3 regions of the Coralloluteibacterium thermophilum genome follow, and region 2 is predicted to be linked to each of the others. Evidence: predicted binding sites of a transcription regulator. Region 2 holds the regulator's gene; each other region holds the start of a gene.
The links. Region 2 encodes HrcA, which represses chaperone genes, less so after heat shock. Its sites were predicted from a motif close to TTNGCACTCNNNNNNNNNGAGTGCNAA; they were not measured.
Positions count from the first base shown of each region.

Region 1: a site for HrcA is predicted at 993-1,019, ahead of groES (co-chaperone GroES). Genes of this name have one in related genera too.
Region 3: a site for HrcA is predicted at 1,264-1,290, ahead of rpoH (RNA polymerase sigma factor RpoH). Genes of this name have one in related genera too.

Region 1 covers NZ_JBHSGG010000002.1:54,280-57,549, reverse strand. Annotated here, with positions in the region: gene ACFO3Q_RS00675 (protein-disulfide reductase DsbD family protein) at 1-490, opposite strand, end outside; gene cutA (divalent-cation tolerance protein CutA) at 487-822, opposite strand; gene groES (co-chaperone GroES) at 1,079-1,366, shown strand; gene groL (chaperonin GroEL) at 1,480-3,120, shown strand; gene ACFO3Q_RS00655 (mismatch-specific DNA-glycosylase) at 3,242-3,270, opposite strand, start outside.
Region 2 covers NZ_JBHSGG010000014.1:115,258-118,527, forward strand. Annotated here, with positions in the region: gene recN (DNA repair protein RecN) at 1-693, opposite strand, end outside; gene hrcA (heat-inducible transcriptional repressor HrcA) at 841-1,893, shown strand; gene grpE (nucleotide exchange factor GrpE) at 1,980-2,531, shown strand; gene dnaK (molecular chaperone DnaK) at 2,700-3,270, shown strand, end outside.
Region 3 covers NZ_JBHSGG010000001.1:45,918-49,187, reverse strand. Annotated here, with positions in the region: gene ACFO3Q_RS00260 (pirin family protein) at 1-17, opposite strand, end outside; gene ACFO3Q_RS00255 (MarR family winged helix-turn-helix transcriptional regulator) at 128-583, shown strand; gene ACFO3Q_RS00250 (organic hydroperoxide resistance protein) at 690-1,115, shown strand; gene rpoH (RNA polymerase sigma factor RpoH) at 1,302-2,186, shown strand; gene ACFO3Q_RS00240 (NAD(P)/FAD-dependent oxidoreductase) at 2,254-3,270, opposite strand, start outside.

The DNA of each region.
Region 1 (3,270 bases), on a different contig from region 2:
CGCCGGCGGCGCGGCCGAACACCGCGTCGAGGGCGGCGCGCCCGTCCACGGCGGCGGCCGGCGCGGCCGGCAGGGCCACCTCGACCGTCTCCGTGTGCGGCGGATAGCAGATGCCGATGTCCGCGCAGCCCTGGTAGCTGACCCGGAAGCGGGCGCTGCGCGCGCCGGCCGCGGGCGTGCCGGCGACCGTCGCCACGAGGGTGCCGCGGTAGGTCTCGACCTCGCCGAAGAACTCGTCCACGTGGCGCACGCCGTCCGGCAGCGCGGGCTCCCCGACGATGGCGAAGCCGTCCTCCGCCTGCACGCGGGTGCGGTGGCGATACAGGTAGTAGCCGTCCGCGATCGCCCACCGGAACTCCACCCGGTCGGCGGAGGGCGCCGACGCCGAGAGTGCGAAGGCCTCCTCGATCGGCAGCAGGTCGGACTCGTCGATGGCGAGCGCCGGCAGGGCGGCGGCGCCCAGCAGCAGGGCGAGGAACAGGCGGGTCATGCGGCGGGCGTATCCGTCGTGCGGGTTTCGGCGTGGATCCAGGCCAGGTATCCGGCCAGCCCGCCGGCGGCTTCGACCGCGACGACCTCCGGGAGTTCGTAGGGATGCTCCGCGCGGATGCGTTCCGCCAGCGCCTCGACCCGGTCGGCCCAGGTCTTGATCAGGAGGACCGCCTCCTGCGCCTCCTCGATGCGGCCCTCCCAGCGGTAGATGGAGGTGGCCCCCGGCAGGACCGTCGCGCAGGCCGCCAGCCGCGCGTCCACCAGCGCCCGGCCGAGCGCGGCGGCGGTCGCGGCATCGGGGCAGGCGCAGAGGACGAGTCGTGCGGACATGGCGGGTTCCGGCGCGGGTCGAACCGGCAAGGCTAGCACCCCCGGCGATGGCGCGCCACTCGTCGGCGACCGGCGCGATGGGTGCCGCGGGCCCTTGAAAGCGTCGCCGCGTCCCCCACATCCCGGCGCAGTCACGAAGGGTTCCGGTCCGGGATTCTTCGTGCGTATCATTGGCACTCATAAGGGTCGAGTGCTAACGCGCCCGCCCCTTTGTCCGTTCAATCAATCCTTTACGACTCTGCTGAGGTCAAGAACGATGAACCTGAAGCCGCTGTACGACCGCGTCGTCATCAAGCGCATGGAAGAAGAAAAGGTGTCCGCGGGCGGCATCGTGATCCCTGACTCCGCGACCGAGAAGCCGATCAAGGGCGAGGTCGTGGCGGTGGGTGAAGGCAAGTTCCTCGATAACGGTCAGGTCCGCGCGCCGAAGGTCAAGGCCGGCGACAAGGTCCTGTTCGGCAAGTACTCCGGCACCGAGGTCAAGCTCGACGGCACCGAGTACCTCGTTGTGAAGGAAGACGACATCTTCGCCGTGATCGGCTGAGCGGGTCGGTGAGCCGGTCGCGGGCACAGGGGCCAGCGCCTCTGCCTGCCGACCCCACCCCCTCCCGATCGACGATTCCCATTCCCGCTCTACTCGTTTGAGGTAACAACATCATGGCAGCCAAGGAAATCCGCTTCGGCGAAGACGCACGTGCCCGCATGGTCCGTGGCGTCAACGTTCTGGCCAACGCCGTCAAGGCCACGCTCGGCCCGAAGGGCCGCAACGTCGTGCTCGAGAAGAGCTTCGGCGCCCCGACGATCACCAAGGACGGCGTGTCCGTCGCCAAGGAGATCGAGCTCCAGGACAAGTTCGAGAACATGGGCGCGCAGATGGTGAAGGAGGTCGCGTCCAAGACCTCCGACAACGCCGGTGACGGCACCACCACCGCGACCGTGCTGGCCCAGGCGCTGATCCGCGAGGGCATGAAGGCGGTCGCCGCCGGCATGAACCCGATGGACCTCAAGCGCGGCATCGACAAGGCCGTGCAGGCCGCCGTCGGCGAGCTGAAGAACCTCTCCAAGCCCACCGCCGACGACAAGGCCATCGCCCAAGTCGGCACGATCTCGGCCAACTCCGACGAGTCGATCGGCACCATCATCGCCGACGCGATGAAGAAGGTCGGCAAGGAAGGCGTGATCACCGTCGAGGAAGGCTCGGGCCTCGAGAACGAGCTCGACGTCGTCGAGGGCATGCAGTTCGACCGCGGCTACCTGTCGCCGTACTTCATCAACAACCAGCAGTCGCAGCAGGCCGACCTGGACGACCCGTTCATCCTCCTGCACGACAAGAAGATCTCCAACGTGCGTGACCTGCTGCCCGTCCTCGAGGGCGTGGCCAAGGCCGGCAAGCCGCTGCTGATCGTCGCCGAGGAAGTCGAGGGCGAGGCCCTGGCGACCCTGGTGGTCAACACCATCCGCGGCATCGTCAAGGTCTGCGCGGTCAAGGCGCCGGGCTTCGGCGACCGCCGCAAGGCGATGCTCGAGGACATGGCGATCCTCACCGGCGGCACCGTGATCTCCGAGGAAGTCGGCCTGTCCCTCGAGAAGGCCACCATCAACGACCTCGGCCGCGCCAAGAAGGTGCAGGTCTCGAAGGAGAACACCACCATCATCGACGGCGCCGGTGAGAGCGGTGCGATCGAGTCGCGCATCAAGCAGATCAAGGCGCAGATCGAGGAGACCTCCTCGGACTACGACCGCGAGAAGCTGCAGGAGCGCGTGGCGAAGCTGGCCGGCGGCGTGGCCGTCATCAAGGTCGGCGCGGCCACCGAGGTCGAGATGAAGGAGAAGAAGGCGCGCGTCGAGGACGCCCTGCACGCGACCCGTGCGGCCGTCGAGGAAGGCGTCGTCCCGGGCGGCGGCGTGGCTCTGATCCGTGCGCTCAAGGCCGTCGAGAACCTCAAGGGCATCAACGAGGACCAGAACCACGGCATCCAGATCGCCCGCCGTGCGATGGAAGCGCCGCTGCGCGAGATCGTCACCAACGCCGGCGAGGAGCCCTCGGTCATCCTCAACCGCGTGAAGGAAGGTTCGGGCAACTTCGGCTACAACGCCGCCAACGGCGAGTTCGGCGACATGGTCGAGTTCGGCATCCTGGATCCGACCAAGGTCACCCGCACCGCGCTGCAGAACGCCGCGTCGATCGCCGGCCTCATGATCACCACCGAGGCCATGGTCGGCGAGCTGCCGAAGAAGGACGAGCCCGCGATGCCGGGCGCCGGCGGCATGGGCGGCATGGGCGGCATGGACTTCTGAGTCCGGCCACCGGCTGCACCGCCTACGAAAAGGCCCCGCTTCGGCGGGGCCTTTTTTTTTTGTCGAAGGCGCGGTCGCCCCGGGACGGTGCGAGCCGCCACGTCGGCGACGCGCCTGCCCGTCAGCGCCTGCGGTCGGGCAGCCCGGCCG
Region 2 (3,270 bases):
TGCCAGCACGCGCTCGCAGCCTTGCAGCAGGCCTGCCGCGTTGGCCTGGCGGCGGTGCAGGGCGATGAGCTCCTCGATGGCCTCCGGCGCGAGGTTCTCGCGCTCGAGTTCGTCGAACTGGTGCTGAAGCCAGTCGATGCGCTCGCCGGGATCGCCGTCGCGCGCCAGCTCGGCCTGCCGCCGCGCGAGCGCCGCCCAGGCCTCCGCCGCCGCACGGACCTCGGCGACGAGGTGGCCGTGCCCGCCGAAGCCGTCGAGCAGGGCCAGCTGGTGGGCGCGCGAGAGCAGGGCCTGGTGCTCGTGCTGGCCGTGGATCTCGACCAGCAGGGCGCCGAGTTCGGCCAGCTGGCCGACGGTCGCCGGGCGGCCGTTGATCCAGGCGCGCGAGCCGCCGTCGGCGCGGATCACCCGGCGCAACTGGCACAGCCCGTCCTCGTCCAGCTCCGCCTCGCGCAGCCAGGCCGCGGCGGCGGGGGTGTCGTCGAGTTCGAACTCTGCGGCCAGTTCCGCGCGCTCGGCGCCGTGGCGCACCATGCCGCTGTCGCCGCGGCCGCCCGAGAGCAGCATCAGCGCGTCGACCAGCAGCGACTTGCCGGCGCCGGTCTCGCCCGAGACCACCGTCAGGCCGGGGCCGAAGGTCACCGTGGCCGCGCTGACGACGGCGAAATCCTTGATCTGGAGTCGGGTGAGCATGGAGGCAGGGAATGGAAAAACCGGCAAAGCGTAACGGCCGGCCCCGAACCCTGAAAGCGTCCCGTCTCGTGGACTGCGACGGCTTGCGCCGCCGCGGCGGGGCCCTTATGTATGCGCGACGTCCCAGGTAGCCGTGCCCGCCGCGCGATGACCCGCTCCAGCCGCCAGCTCGATTCCCGCGCACGCCACCTGCTGCGGACCCTGATCGCCCAGTACGTGCGCGACGGCCAGCCCGTGGGCTCGCGCACGCTCGCCGAGTCCTCGGGCCTGGACGTGAGTCCCGCGACCATCCGCAACATCATGAGCGACCTGGACGAGATGGGGCTGGTGCAGGCGCCGCACACCTCGGCGGGGCGCGTTCCCACCGTGCAGGGCTACCGCGTCTTCGTCGACAGCCTGCTGCAGGTGAAGCCGCTGGGCGAGGGCGAGATCGCGCGGATGCGCGCAAATCTGCCGGCCGGCGCGGGCACCCAGGCCCTGCTCGGCAACGTCTCGGACATGCTCTCGGCCATGAGCCGCTTCGTGGGCGTGGTCACGGTGCCGCGGCGCGCGCAGTTCGCGTTCCGCCACATCGACTTCGTGCCGGTGGACGGCAACCGCGTCCTCGCCATCCTGGTGTTCACCGACAACGAGGTGCAGAACCGGCTGTTCGAGACGCGCAGGCCCTACGGCCGCGACGAGCTCGAGCAGGCGGCCAACTACCTCAACGCGCACTTCGCCGGGCGCACGCTGGCGGAGATCCGCGCCCAGCTGCTGCGCGAGCTGCGGGAGACCCGTTCGGCGATGGAGCGGACGCTCTCGGCCGCGGTCGAGCTCTCCGAGCACGCCCTGAGCGGGGACGACGAGGACATGCTCGTGGCGGGACAGACCCGGCTGATGGGCCTGCAGGACCTGTCCGACCTCGACCGGCTGCGCGAGCTGTTCGAGGCCTTCTCCAGCAAGCGCGAGATCCTCCAGCTGCTGGAGCGCACCCAGAAGGCGCAGGGCGTGCGCGTCTTCATCGGCGAGGAGGCCGGCCTGCCGTCCCTCGGCGGCTGCACGGTGGTGACCGCACCCTACGCGGCCGAGGGCCAGGTGCTCGGCGTGCTGGGCGTGATCGGGCCCACGCGCATGGCCTACGAGCGGGTCATCCCCATCGTGCAGGCGACGGCGGACGTCCTCGGCGCCGCGATCCAGCCCGGGCGCGCCGCCGGGGCTTGAAACGCACCGTTGCGTCCGCATGTGGCGCTCCGGGGCGCGGCGACATGCCGTGCCGCGACACAGACACGGCCTACAGGACGCACCGAATGCAGCATCCCGAGAACGAGCAGGGCGCACGCACGCCCTACGACGATATCCCCAAGGACCAGGAGAACGCCGCCGAGCAGGCCGGTCTGGCGGAGGATGCCGCCGCGGGCCTGGCCGCCGCGCGCGAGGAGATCGCGCGGCTGCGCGAGGACGGCCTGCGCGAGCGCGCCGAGCTGGAGAACCAGCGCCGCCGCATGAGCCGCGATCTGGAGCAGGCGCGCCGGTTCGCCAACGAGCGCCTGCTCGCCGAGCTGCTGCCGGTCTTCGACAGCCTCGAGGCGGGACTCGCAGCGGTGCCGGAGGCGGGCCCCGTGCGCGACGGCCTGGAGCTGACCCTGCGCCAGTTGCAGAAGGTCACCGGCGAGCACGGCCTGAGCGTGGTCGATCCCGCCGGCCAGCCGTTCGATCCGGAGCACCACCAGGCGATCGGCGTGGTGGACCCCGCCGGGCATGCGCCCAACACGGTGGTGCAGGTCGCGCAGAAGGGCTACGTGCTCAACACGCGCCTGCTGCGCCCGGCGCTGGTGCTGGTGGCGCGCGACGGCGACTGAACCGGCGCGCGGCAGCGCCCGCGGCAGGGCGCTCCGGCGCTTGAACCCGTGAAGGCGGCCCCCAGATCCGGGGGCAGAACAGGCGGCCGCGGTCGCCCAGCTTTTCAAAGACATCCGGTATTCGGCGACGGCCTGCGTGCCGTCCATGCACTTCGAGGGAGCACTCACATGGGCAAGATCATCGGCATCGACCTGGGCACGACCAATTCGTGCGTCGCGGTCATGGAGGGCGGCAAGGCCAAGGTCATCGAGAACAGCGAGGGCGACCGCACCACGCCGTCCATCATCGCCTTCACCAAGGACGGCGAGGTGCTGGCCGGCGCCTCGGCCAAGCGCCAGGCGGTCACCAACCCGAAGAACACCTTCTACGCCGTCAAGCGCCTGATCGGCCGCAAGTTCGAGGACGCCGAGGTCCAGAAGGACATCGGCCTGGTCCCGTACGCCATCGTCAAGCACGACAACGGCGACGCCTGGGTGCAGTCGGCCGAGGGCAAGAAGATGGCCGCGCAGGAGATCTCCGCGCGCGTGCTGGAGAAGATGAAGAAGACCGCCGAGGACTACCTGGGAGAGAAGGTCACCGAGGCCGTCATCACCGTCCCGGCCTACTTCAACGACTCGCAGCGCCAGGCGACCAAGGACGCCGGCAAGATCGCGGGCCTCGAGGTCAAGCGCATCATCAACGAGCCCACCGCGGCCGCGCTGGCCTACGGCCTCGACAAGAAGGGCGGCGACCGCAAGG
Region 3 (3,270 bases), on a different contig from region 2:
ATCACGATGTCGAGCATGAGCGGGTCTCCTCCTTGGCCGCTCCGCATCATGCGCCGGCAAGGCGCGGCTTTCCGTGACGGAGGACGTATCGCTTGCAATTGCATAGCGCGCTATCTATCATGGGCGCATGGACGCCCCGGACCCCGCCACCGCCGATCTGCCGCTCCGGCTCGACCAGCAGCTCTGCTTCTCGCTGTACTCCGCCAGCCTGGCGCTCAACAAGGTCTACCGCGGGCTGCTCGGCGAACTCGGACTGACCTACCCCCAGTACCTGGTGATGCTGGTGCTCTGGGAACGGGACGGACTGACCGTTTCCGAGATCGGCGAGCGGCTGTTCCTGGATTCGGCCACCCTCACGCCGCTGCTCAAGCGGTTGCAGGCCGCCGACCTGGTCTCCCGGCGGCGCGCGGTCGAGGACGAGCGGCAGGTGGTCGTGAGCCTGAGCGAGGCCGGCCGCGCGCTGCGCGAGCGTGCGAGGACGGTCCCGGCGGGCGTGCTCTGCGCCGCCGACTGCCCCGCCGAGGAACTGGCGGCCACCAAGCGGCAGCTCGACCGGCTGCGGGACAGGCTGCTGCGGCGCTGAGCAGTCGGGTCATTCAAGTAGCGCACGATTCAATCGTGCGGCATCGCGGCCCGGTGGCAGCCGCGGGGCTCTCCGAACGCCACCCTCATCCACCCAAGGAGCCACCATGTCCATCGAGAAGATCCTCTACCGCGCCCAGGCCACCGCCACCGGAGGCCGCGACGGCCGTGCCGTCTCCTCCGACGGCGTCCTCGACGTCCGCCTCAGCACGCCGCGCGAGCTGGGCGGCACCGGCGGCGACGGCACCAATCCGGAACAGCTCTTCGCCGCGGGCTACGCCGCCTGCTTCCTCGGCGCGCTCAAGTTCGTCGCCGGCCGCGAGAAGGTGGCGCTGCCGGCCGACGCCTCGATCGAGGGGCAGGTCGGGATCGGCCCGATCCCCAGCGGTTTCGGCATCGAGGTCGAACTGCGCATCGCCCTGCCGGGGCTGGAGCGCGCCCAGGCCGAGGCGCTGGTGGAGAAGGCGCATGTCGTCTGCCCCTACTCGAACGCCACGCGCGGGAACATCGACGTGACCCTGACCGTGGTCTGAGCGGGCGTCGCGGAGGGCGGATGCAGTGTTGTGCCCATGGGTGCCGCACTGCACCGCCCCGCGACGGTCGAAGGCGTAGGCTGCACGTGTTGCGTGTGGCCCCCGCCGCAAGACCCACGGGCGGAACGCCGGGGAACTTCCGGCGCGTTTAGCACTCAAATGTCGCGACTGCTAAGATCGGATCCTATGAACCAGACCGCCGCTGTCTCCACCGCCCTGGTGGCCAACAACCTGCCGATTCCGAGCGCGCTCGGGTCGCTCGACGCCTACATCGCCGCGGTCAACCGCGCGCCGATGCTGAGCGCCGAGGAGGAGCAGGCGCTCGCGCGCGAGTACCGGGACCACGAGAACCTCGACGCCGCGCGCGCCCTGGTCATGGCGCACCTGCGCTTCGTCGTCCACGTCGCCCGTGGCTACAGCGGCTACGGGCTGCAGATCGGCGACCTCATCCAGGAAGGCAACATCGGCCTGATGAAGGCCGTGAAGCGCTTCGACCCCGACATGGGCGTGCGCCTGGTGAGCTTCGCCGTGCACTGGATCCGCGCCGAGATGCACGAGTTCATCCTCAAGAACTGGCGCATCGTGAAGGTCGCGACCACCAAGGCGCAGCGCAAGCTGTTCTTCAACCTGCGCAAGTCCAAGAAGCGCCTGGGCTGGATGAACGCCGAGGAAGTGCGCGCCGTGGCCCGCGACCTCAACGTCGAGGAGCGCGAGGTGCTCGAGATGGAGGCGCGCCTGTCGGGCCGCGACGTCGGCTTCGACGCGCCGACCGATGCCGGCGACGACGACCACGCTCCGCCGGCGCCGGTGGCCTACCTGGTCGACCACCAGGACGACCCGTCCATGGCCTACGAGCGCGAGAGCGACGCCGACAGCAAGCTGGAACTGCTGCGCGACGGCCTGGCCGAGCTCGATCCGCGTTCGCGCGACATCATCGCGCGCCGCTGGCTGGACGAGGACAACAAGACCACGCTGCAGGAGCTGGCCGACGAGTACGGCGTCTCCGCCGAGCGCATCCGCCAGATCGAGGCCAACGCCCTCAAGAAGATGCGGGCGCTGTTCGCGGCCTGAGCCGCAGCGCCCGGTCCGGATCGACGACGGCCCCTTCGGGGGCCGTCGCCGTTTCCGGCCCGCGCGGTCACGCCGCGGCGGGGTCGTCCTTGCCGGGGGCGGCGCCGACCTCCTGCGCATCCTCCACCGCCGGCAGCGCCTCCCCGCCGGGCGGCGCGTCGGGCGGGACCACGCCCGGCGGCTCGCCGAAGATGATCCGCGCGTTGCGGCGGTGCGACCAGTAGGCCCAGGCCCAGTCCAGCATCACCACGAGGCGGTTGCGGAAGCCGATGAGGAAGTAGATGTGGGCCAGCAGCCAGGTCCACCACGCCAGGGTGCCGGTCAGCTCGCGGCCGTGGAACTCGGCGATGGCGTGCCGCCGGCCCAGCGTCGCCATGCTGCCGTAGTGCCGGTAGCGGAACGGAGGCGGGTCGCGGCCGTCGATGCGCGCACGGACGGCGCGGGCGACGTACTGCCCCATCTGCTTGGCCGCCGGCGCGATGCCCGGCACCGGCGTGCCGTCCTGTTCCAGGGCCGCGAGATCGCCGATCACGTACAGCTCCGGATGCCCGGGCACGGTCAGGTCCGGCCGCACCCGCACGCGGCCGGCGCGGTCGCGCTCGGCCGGCAGGCAGGCGCCGAGGGGCGAGGCCGCGACGCCGGCGCCCCACAGCACGGTGCGCGCGGCGAGGCTCGGCCGGCCCTCGAAGTGCACGCCGTCGGCGTCGATGCCGGTGACCTTGCAGCCGGTCTGCACCTCCACGCCCAGGCGTTCGAGCTGGCGCCGGGCGGAGGCGGACAGGCGTTCGGAATAGGTGCCGAGCACGCGCGGCCCGGCCTCGATCAGGCAGATCCGGGCGCTGGCGGGATCGATGTTGCGGAACTCGTCGCGCAGGGCGTGGCGCGCGATCTCGGCGAGCGCGCCGGCGAGCTCCGCGCCGGTCGGGCCGGCGCCGATGACGGCGAGATTGAGCCAGGCGCGGCGCTTCTCCGGATCCGGCTCGCGTTCGGCGGCCTCGAAGGCCATCAGCACCCGCCGGCGGATGCCCAGGGCGTCGTCGAGGGTCTTCAGGCCCGGCGCCCAGGGCGCCCAGTGGTCGTTGCC